DNA from 2 places in the Citrobacter telavivensis genome. Region 2 is predicted to be linked to the other one. Evidence: predicted binding sites of a transcription regulator. Region 2 holds the regulator's gene; the other holds the start of a gene.
The links. The regulator LexA, encoded in region 2, represses DNA repair genes until DNA is damaged. The targets are predictions, from matches to a motif close to TNCTGTATGTACATACAGNA.
Positions count from the first base shown of each region.

Region 1 (3,419 bases), on a different contig from region 2:
GTTCATCAATCTGGATGATGCCAATGCCTGCCGCTTCAAGATCTGCCACCTCGTCACGTAGCGCCAGCGCGATCTGTTTGGCAATCGTTTCACGGCTGACATCTTCACGCGGGAACGACCAGCAAAGAATCGTCACCGGGCCGGTCAGCATCCCTTTCACCGGTTTGTCGGTCAGAGACTGGGCGTATTTCGCCCACTCGACGGTAATCGCTTCCGGACGACTAACGTCACCGATCACCACCGGCGGTTTAACACAGCGGGAACCGTAGCTCTGCACCCAACCGTTCTGGGTGAAGACGAAACCGTCCAGATGTTCACCAAAATATTCGACCATGTCATTACGCTCGGCTTCACCGTGAACCAGCACGTCCAGCCCCAGTCGCTCCTGCTCAACAATCGCCTGCTTGATATGCTCCGCGATGCCGGTGCGGTAGTGGTTGGCATCGAGATTGCCCTTTTTGAAGTCCAGACGCAGGCCGCGGATTTCAGTGGTCTGCGGGAAAGAACCGATAGTGGTCGTTGGCCAGGCCGGCAGGTTGAAGCGCGCACGCTGGGCTTCAGCACGCACCTCGTACGGGTTCGCACGCTGGCTGTCCTGTGCGGTGATGGCCGCCAGACGTTTTTCCACTGCCGCATTGTGTACACGGGTTGAGTGGCGACGCGCCTGAATCGGTGCGCTCCATTCGGCGATGGCGGCGGTATCGCCGCTGTTCAGCGCATCGCGCAGCAGCGTCAGTTCGCCACATTTTTGCAGAGCAAAGGCAAACCAGCTCTTCACTTCCTCATCCAGACGCGTTTCGACGCTCAGGTCGATCGGGCTATGCAGCAGCGAGCAGGAAGAAGCCACCCACAGCGCACGAAGGCCTACGATATCGTTAATCTGGGCATATTTTTCTGTCAGATCGGCACGCCAGACGTTACGTCCATTGACCAGACCAGCAGACAGCAGCCAGTCAGACGGCAGGCGTTTGTGCAGCGCCGCCACGTCATCTTTACCGTGGACCAGGTCAACGTGCAGCCCCTGTACCGGCAGCGCGGTAATGGTATCAAGGTTCGGCGTCACGCCTTCAAAGTAAGTGGTCAACAGCAGTTTCACCTGCCCGGAAAGTGCATCGTAGGCCGGTTTGAAGGCGTTCAGCCACGCCTGCGGCAGCTCCAGCACTAACGCCGGTTCGTCAATCTGCACCCACTCGATACCGCGTTTTGCCAGCTCAGCCAGCACCTGTTTGTACACCGGCAGAATGTCATTCAACAGGCTCAGGCGGTCGAACGATTCGCCTTTCACTTTCCCCAGCCACAGGTACGTCACCGGCCCCAGCAGCACGGGTTTCACCTTGTGACCCAGCGCCAGCGCCTCGTCCACTTCATCCAGCAGCTGTGTCCAGGTCAGTTTGAACTGCTGACCTTTAACGAACTCCGGCACCATGTAGTGATAGTTGGTGTTAAACCACTTGGTCATTTCCGCCGCTGCCGCAGGTTCACCGGTCGGCGCACGACCACGACCAATGCGGAACAGCGTGTCGATATCGACACAACCGTCTTTGCTCTGATGACGAGCCGGCACATTGCCGAGCAGCAGGCTGGTGGTCAGAACATGGTCATACCAGGCGAAGTCACCCACCGGCAGAAGATCGATACCCGCTTGCTTTTGTTGATCCCAGTGGCGCGCTCGCAGCTCGCGGCCCACCGCCAGTAGCTCTTCACGGGTCGCATTACCCGCCCAGTAGCTTTCTTGCGCTTTTTTCAGCTCGCGACGCAGGCCAACGCGAGGGAAACCGAGGGTGTGATTCAATATTGTCATTTTACTGCCTCTAATTATATGTAAATCCTATGGATTTTGAATTTAGGGAAGGCGGCAAGTTTGCTCATCCCCGGGAGCTTACTGAAGTAAGTGACCGGGGTGAGTAAACGCAGCCAACGCACCATAAATTTAAAAGACGAAGGATTTTGGACGTCCAGATGTTTACACATCCATATTTGACAGTTACTGTATATTCCTCAAGCGCAATTTGTTCATGCCGAAGTGAAGGACTTTCATGATCGAGATTAAACACCTGAAAACGCTCCAGGCGTTGCGGAATACCGGGTCGCTGGCAGCCGCCGCGGCGACGCTGCATCAAACCCAATCCGCCTTGTCTCACCAGTTCAGCGATCTGGAGCAGCGCCTTGGCTTTCGGCTATTTATTCGTAAAAGCCAGCCGCTACGTTTCACCCCTCAGGGTGAGATCCTGCTACAGCTGGCCGGTCAGGTCCTGCCGCAAATTAACCGCGCGTTGCAGGCCTGCAACGAACCGCAGCAGACTCGTCTGCGCATCGCTATTGAGTGTCATAGCTGTATTCAGTGGCTGACCCCGGCGCTGGAAAACTTCCGCGCTAAATGGCCGCAGGTGGAGATGGATTTTAAATCCGGCGTGACGTTTGACCCCCAGCCCGCGCTCCAGCAGGACGAACTGGATCTGGTAATGACCTCTGACATTCTGCCGCGCAGCGGGCTGCACTATTCGCCAATGTTCGATTTTGAAGTTCGCCTGGTGCTGGCCCCCGATCATCCGCTGACCAGCAAGACACAGGTAACGCCGGAAGATTTAGCCAGCGAAACGCTGCTGATCTATCCGGTACAGCGCAGTCGACTGGACGTCTGGCGCCATTTTCTTCAGCCCGCAGGGGTCAGCCCGTCACTGAAAAGTGTGGATAACACCCTGCTGTTGATTCAGATGGTGGCAGCAAACATGGGCATTGCCGCCCTGCCGCACTGGGTCGTGGAAAGTTTTGAACGCCAGGGTCTGGTGGTGACCAGAACCCTGGGGGATGGCTTGTGGAGCCGTCTGTACGCCGCCGTGCGTGACGGAGAGCAGCGTCAGCCGGTGACTGAGGCGTTTATTCGATCGGCGCGCAATCACGCCTGCGATCATCTGCCATTTGTACGGAGCGCGGAGCGACCCATTTTCGATGCACCCACAGTGACGCCAGTATCACAGCCGCACCCGTAATAAAGCTCGGCCAGTGAGGCTGTTGGTGCCAAATCGCCAGATTGACCAGCAGTCCTGCGGGCACATGCATGTTGTTCATAATACCCAGCGTGCCCGCATCGACCTGTGTGGCACCGTAGTTCCACATAAAGTAGCCGATCCCTGAAGCCGCCACGCCGAGGAACACCAGAATGCCCCACTGGAGTGTCGTCTCCGGCATTTTCTGCGCATTGCCCAGCATGAACCAGGCGACCACGGCCACCAGAAACGCGCCGAGGTAAAACCACGCAAATGCATTATGCTGCGGCATCGGGCGCGTCTCCATCAGGCGCTTATAGCCCACCATCCCGATGGCAAAGCTAATGTTGGAAAGTTGGACCAGCAGCAGGCCCGTCCAGAAGTGATCGGTCACCTGGTCATAGCGAATAATCCCTGCGCCAATCACCGCCA
Region 1 covers NZ_JBGUBF010000010.1:20,573-23,991, forward strand. Annotated here, with positions in the region: gene metE (5-methyltetrahydropteroyltriglutamate--homocysteine S-methyltransferase) at 1-1,801, opposite strand, end outside; gene metR (HTH-type transcriptional regulator MetR) at 2,037-2,990, shown strand; gene bioP (biotin transporter) at 2,878-3,419, opposite strand, start outside.
Region 1: a site for LexA is predicted at 1,986-2,005, ahead of metR (HTH-type transcriptional regulator MetR). Genes of this name have one in related genera too.

Region 2 (3,419 bases):
AATTCACTATTCAGAATCTTTAACCATTACGAGACAGCAAACCAGGTTCCGTTTCGCCAGTGACGCCGCCAGATCCAGGCTAATGACAGCCCACGCAGCGCCAGAAATACCGCCAACGCCAGCCATAAACCGTGATTACCCAACACGGGTAGCGCGAATAGCGTCAGCGCAAACCCGGCGGCGGCCACCGCCATGCTGTTGCGCATTTCAGCCGCCCGCGTTGCGCCGATAAACATGCCATCCAGCAGATAGCACCAGACGCCGACCAGAGGCAAAATCGCCTGCCAGAGCAGGTAGCGATCGGCCAGTTGTTGGATTTGCGGTAGTGATGTCAGCAGCGCAACGATCGGTTCGCCGGCGAGTAAATAAACCAGTGAAAACAGCAGCGCGACGATACCAGACTGACGGCACGCGGCACGCCAGACTTCCAGTAACTGACTGCCGTCGCGGGCACCATAGGCCTGACCGGAATGCGCCTCCACGGCGTAAGCAAAGCCATCCAGCGCATAGGCCGTAAACGTCAGCAGCGTCATCAATACGGCGTTAACGGCGATGATATCGCTGCCCAGTCTGGCCCCCAGCACGGTGATAGCGCCAAAGCAGAGTTGCAGCAGCAGTGAACGCAGCATGATGTCGCGATTGAGCGCCAGAAGACGACGAATGTTTCCCCGCCAGGCCTGTTTGAGCATAACGAGGGAGACGCCACGCAGGTGCAACACCTTGCGCACCATCAGCAAACCGATCAGCAGCGTCGCATATTCCGCGATCACCGTCGCCAGCGCGGCCCCTTGCACGTTCATGTGCAACCCCATCACCAGCCAGAGGTCGAGCACAATATTCAGGATATTGCCGACAATCAGCAGGATCACCGGCGCACGCGCGTACTGTACGCCCAGTAACCAACCGAGCAGTACCAAATTCGCCAGCGATGCCGGGGCGCTCAGCCAGCGAATGGCCAGAAACCGTCTTGCCTGTTCCAGCACCGCTTCGCTACCACCCACAATGTGCAGCGCCAGATCGATAATCGGTGTACGAAAGAGCGCAATCACTGCCCCTGCGCCCAACGCCAGGATCAGCGGTTGCACCAGAGCCCGCGCCAGCGCCTGAGGATTCTTCGCACCGAACGCCTGCGCCGTCAACCCGGTCGTGCTCATGCGTAAAAAGAGCAGGAGCATGAACAGAAAACTGGTTGCCGTCGCCCCCACCGCCACCCCGCCGAGATACACGGGGCTGTCCAGGTGACCAATGACCGCCGTATCCACCAGTCCCAACAGCGGAACGGTGATATTGGAGAAAATCATCGGTAAGGCGAGACGCCAGAGCGCTTTGTCAGCAGAAGCAAAAAACGGCATGGAGCGAGCCTGAGAAGAGGTTATAACGAGAGTGGTGAGAGTGCCGGATGGCGGCGTAAACGCCTCATCCGGCCTACAGGAATACTACAGCCATTCACCGTTACGGATGACGCCAACGGCCAATCCTTCGATGGTGAAATTCTGTTCGCGAAGGTCAACCAGGATAGGTTTAAATTCGCTGTTTTCAGGCAGCAACTCAACTTTGTTGCCCTGTTTTTTCAAGCGTTTGACCGTCACTTCGTCGTCGATACGCGCCACAACCACCTGGCCATTACGCACATCCTGGGTTTTGTGTACCGCCAACAAATCGCCATCCATAATGCCGATATCTTTCATCGACATTCCGCTGACGCGCAGCAGGAAATCGGCATTCGGCTTAAACAAAGACGGATCCACCTGATAATGGCCTTCAATGTGCTGCTGCGCCAGCAAGGGTTCGCCCGCCGCAACACGACCGATGAGTGGTAAACCCTCTTCTTCTTCCTGCAGCAGTCGAATGCCGCGAGAAGCGCCGGAGACGATTTCAATTGCTCCTTTACGCGCCAGCGCTTTCAGGTGTTCTTCAGCCGCGTTTGGGGAACGGAACCCCAAACGCTGTGCGATCTCTGCACGCGTCGGTGGCATACCTGTCTGGCTGATGTGATCCCGAATGAGATCAAACACCTCTTGTTGCCTGGCCGTTAACGCTTTCATTCCGCCCCCTGGGTGTATATACAGTTATGCTGTGAGTATATACAGCTAAAGGTGATTTTGGAACCACAAACTGCACATTCAACAGCAGATTTAACTTGTTATGGAATCAGGGTCGAAAAAACCTTAGCGAAAATGTGTCCACAGCAGGATGCCCCAGGTGATCAGCGCCACAATGATAGAGAGCAGCACCGCCGCCGAGCCCATATCTTTTGCGCGACCAGAGAGTTCGTGATAGTCAGAACCAATACGGTCCACCACGGCCTCGATGGCGCTGTTCAGGATTTCAACAATCATGACCAGCATGACGGAGCCAATCAACAGCACGCGCGTAATGGCATCCACATCCAGCCAACAGGCGATAGCCACGGCCAGCAAAACCGCCACGCTCTCCTGACGGAACGCGGCCTCGTTAATCCACGCGGCGCGAAAACCTTTCCAGGAATAGCCTGCGGCTTTGATAATTCGGGTGAATCCAGTGGTATTATTAGCCATTAAAAGAACCTTTTTGCATTATTGGCGTCAATGACATTGTCTTGTTAACTCATGTGATTCGAGTTAAGGCAACGCGGCGCGAAGTATGACGGGATACACCAGAAATTCACATGACTTTCTGATATCCTTGCAACGCAATTGCATTATTAACCAGAGGCTTTACATCGTTTATGTCCGGCTGGCCACGAATTTACTACAAAATCCTGAATTTACCATTAAGCGTACTGGTAAAAAGCAAGTCTATTCCGGCAGATCCTGCCCCGGAGTTAGGACTCGATACCTCTCGTCCAATTATGTACGTTTTACCGTACAACTCCAAAGCGGACTTGCTGACGCTGCGCGCGCAATGCCTGGCGCACGATCTCCCCGACCCATTAGAGCCGCTGGAGATCGATGGCACGCAGTTACCGCGCTATGTGTTCATTCACGGCGGACCGCGGGTGTTCACCTATTACACGCCGAAAGAAGAGTCCATTAAGCTGTTCCATAACTATCTCGACCTGCATCGCAGCAATCCGGATCTGGATGTGCAAATGGTGCCGGTGTCGGTGATGTTTGGACGCTCACCGGGTCGCGAGAAGGGTGAGGTTAACCCGCCGCTGCGTATGCTTAACGGCATCCAGAAATTCGTTGCCGTCTCCTGGCTGGGTCGCGACAGCTTTGTCCGTTTCTCTCCTTCCGTCTCCCTGCGCCGCATGGCCGATGAGCACGGCACGGATAAAATCATTGCGCAGAAACTGGCACGCGTGGCGCGTATGCACTTTGCCCGTCAGCGACTGGCTGCTGTGGGGCCACGTCTGCCTGCACGTCAGGATCTCTTCAACAAGCTGCTGGCGTCCAAAGCGATTGCCCGCGCGGTAGAAGATGAAGCGCGCAGCAAGA
Region 2 covers NZ_JBGUBF010000006.1:64,024-67,442, reverse strand. Annotated here, with positions in the region: gene dinF (MATE family efflux transporter DinF) at 27-1,352, opposite strand; gene lexA (transcriptional repressor LexA) at 1,437-2,045, opposite strand; gene ACERJC_RS20245 (diacylglycerol kinase) at 2,169-2,537, opposite strand; gene plsB (glycerol-3-phosphate 1-O-acyltransferase PlsB) at 2,708-3,419, shown strand, end outside.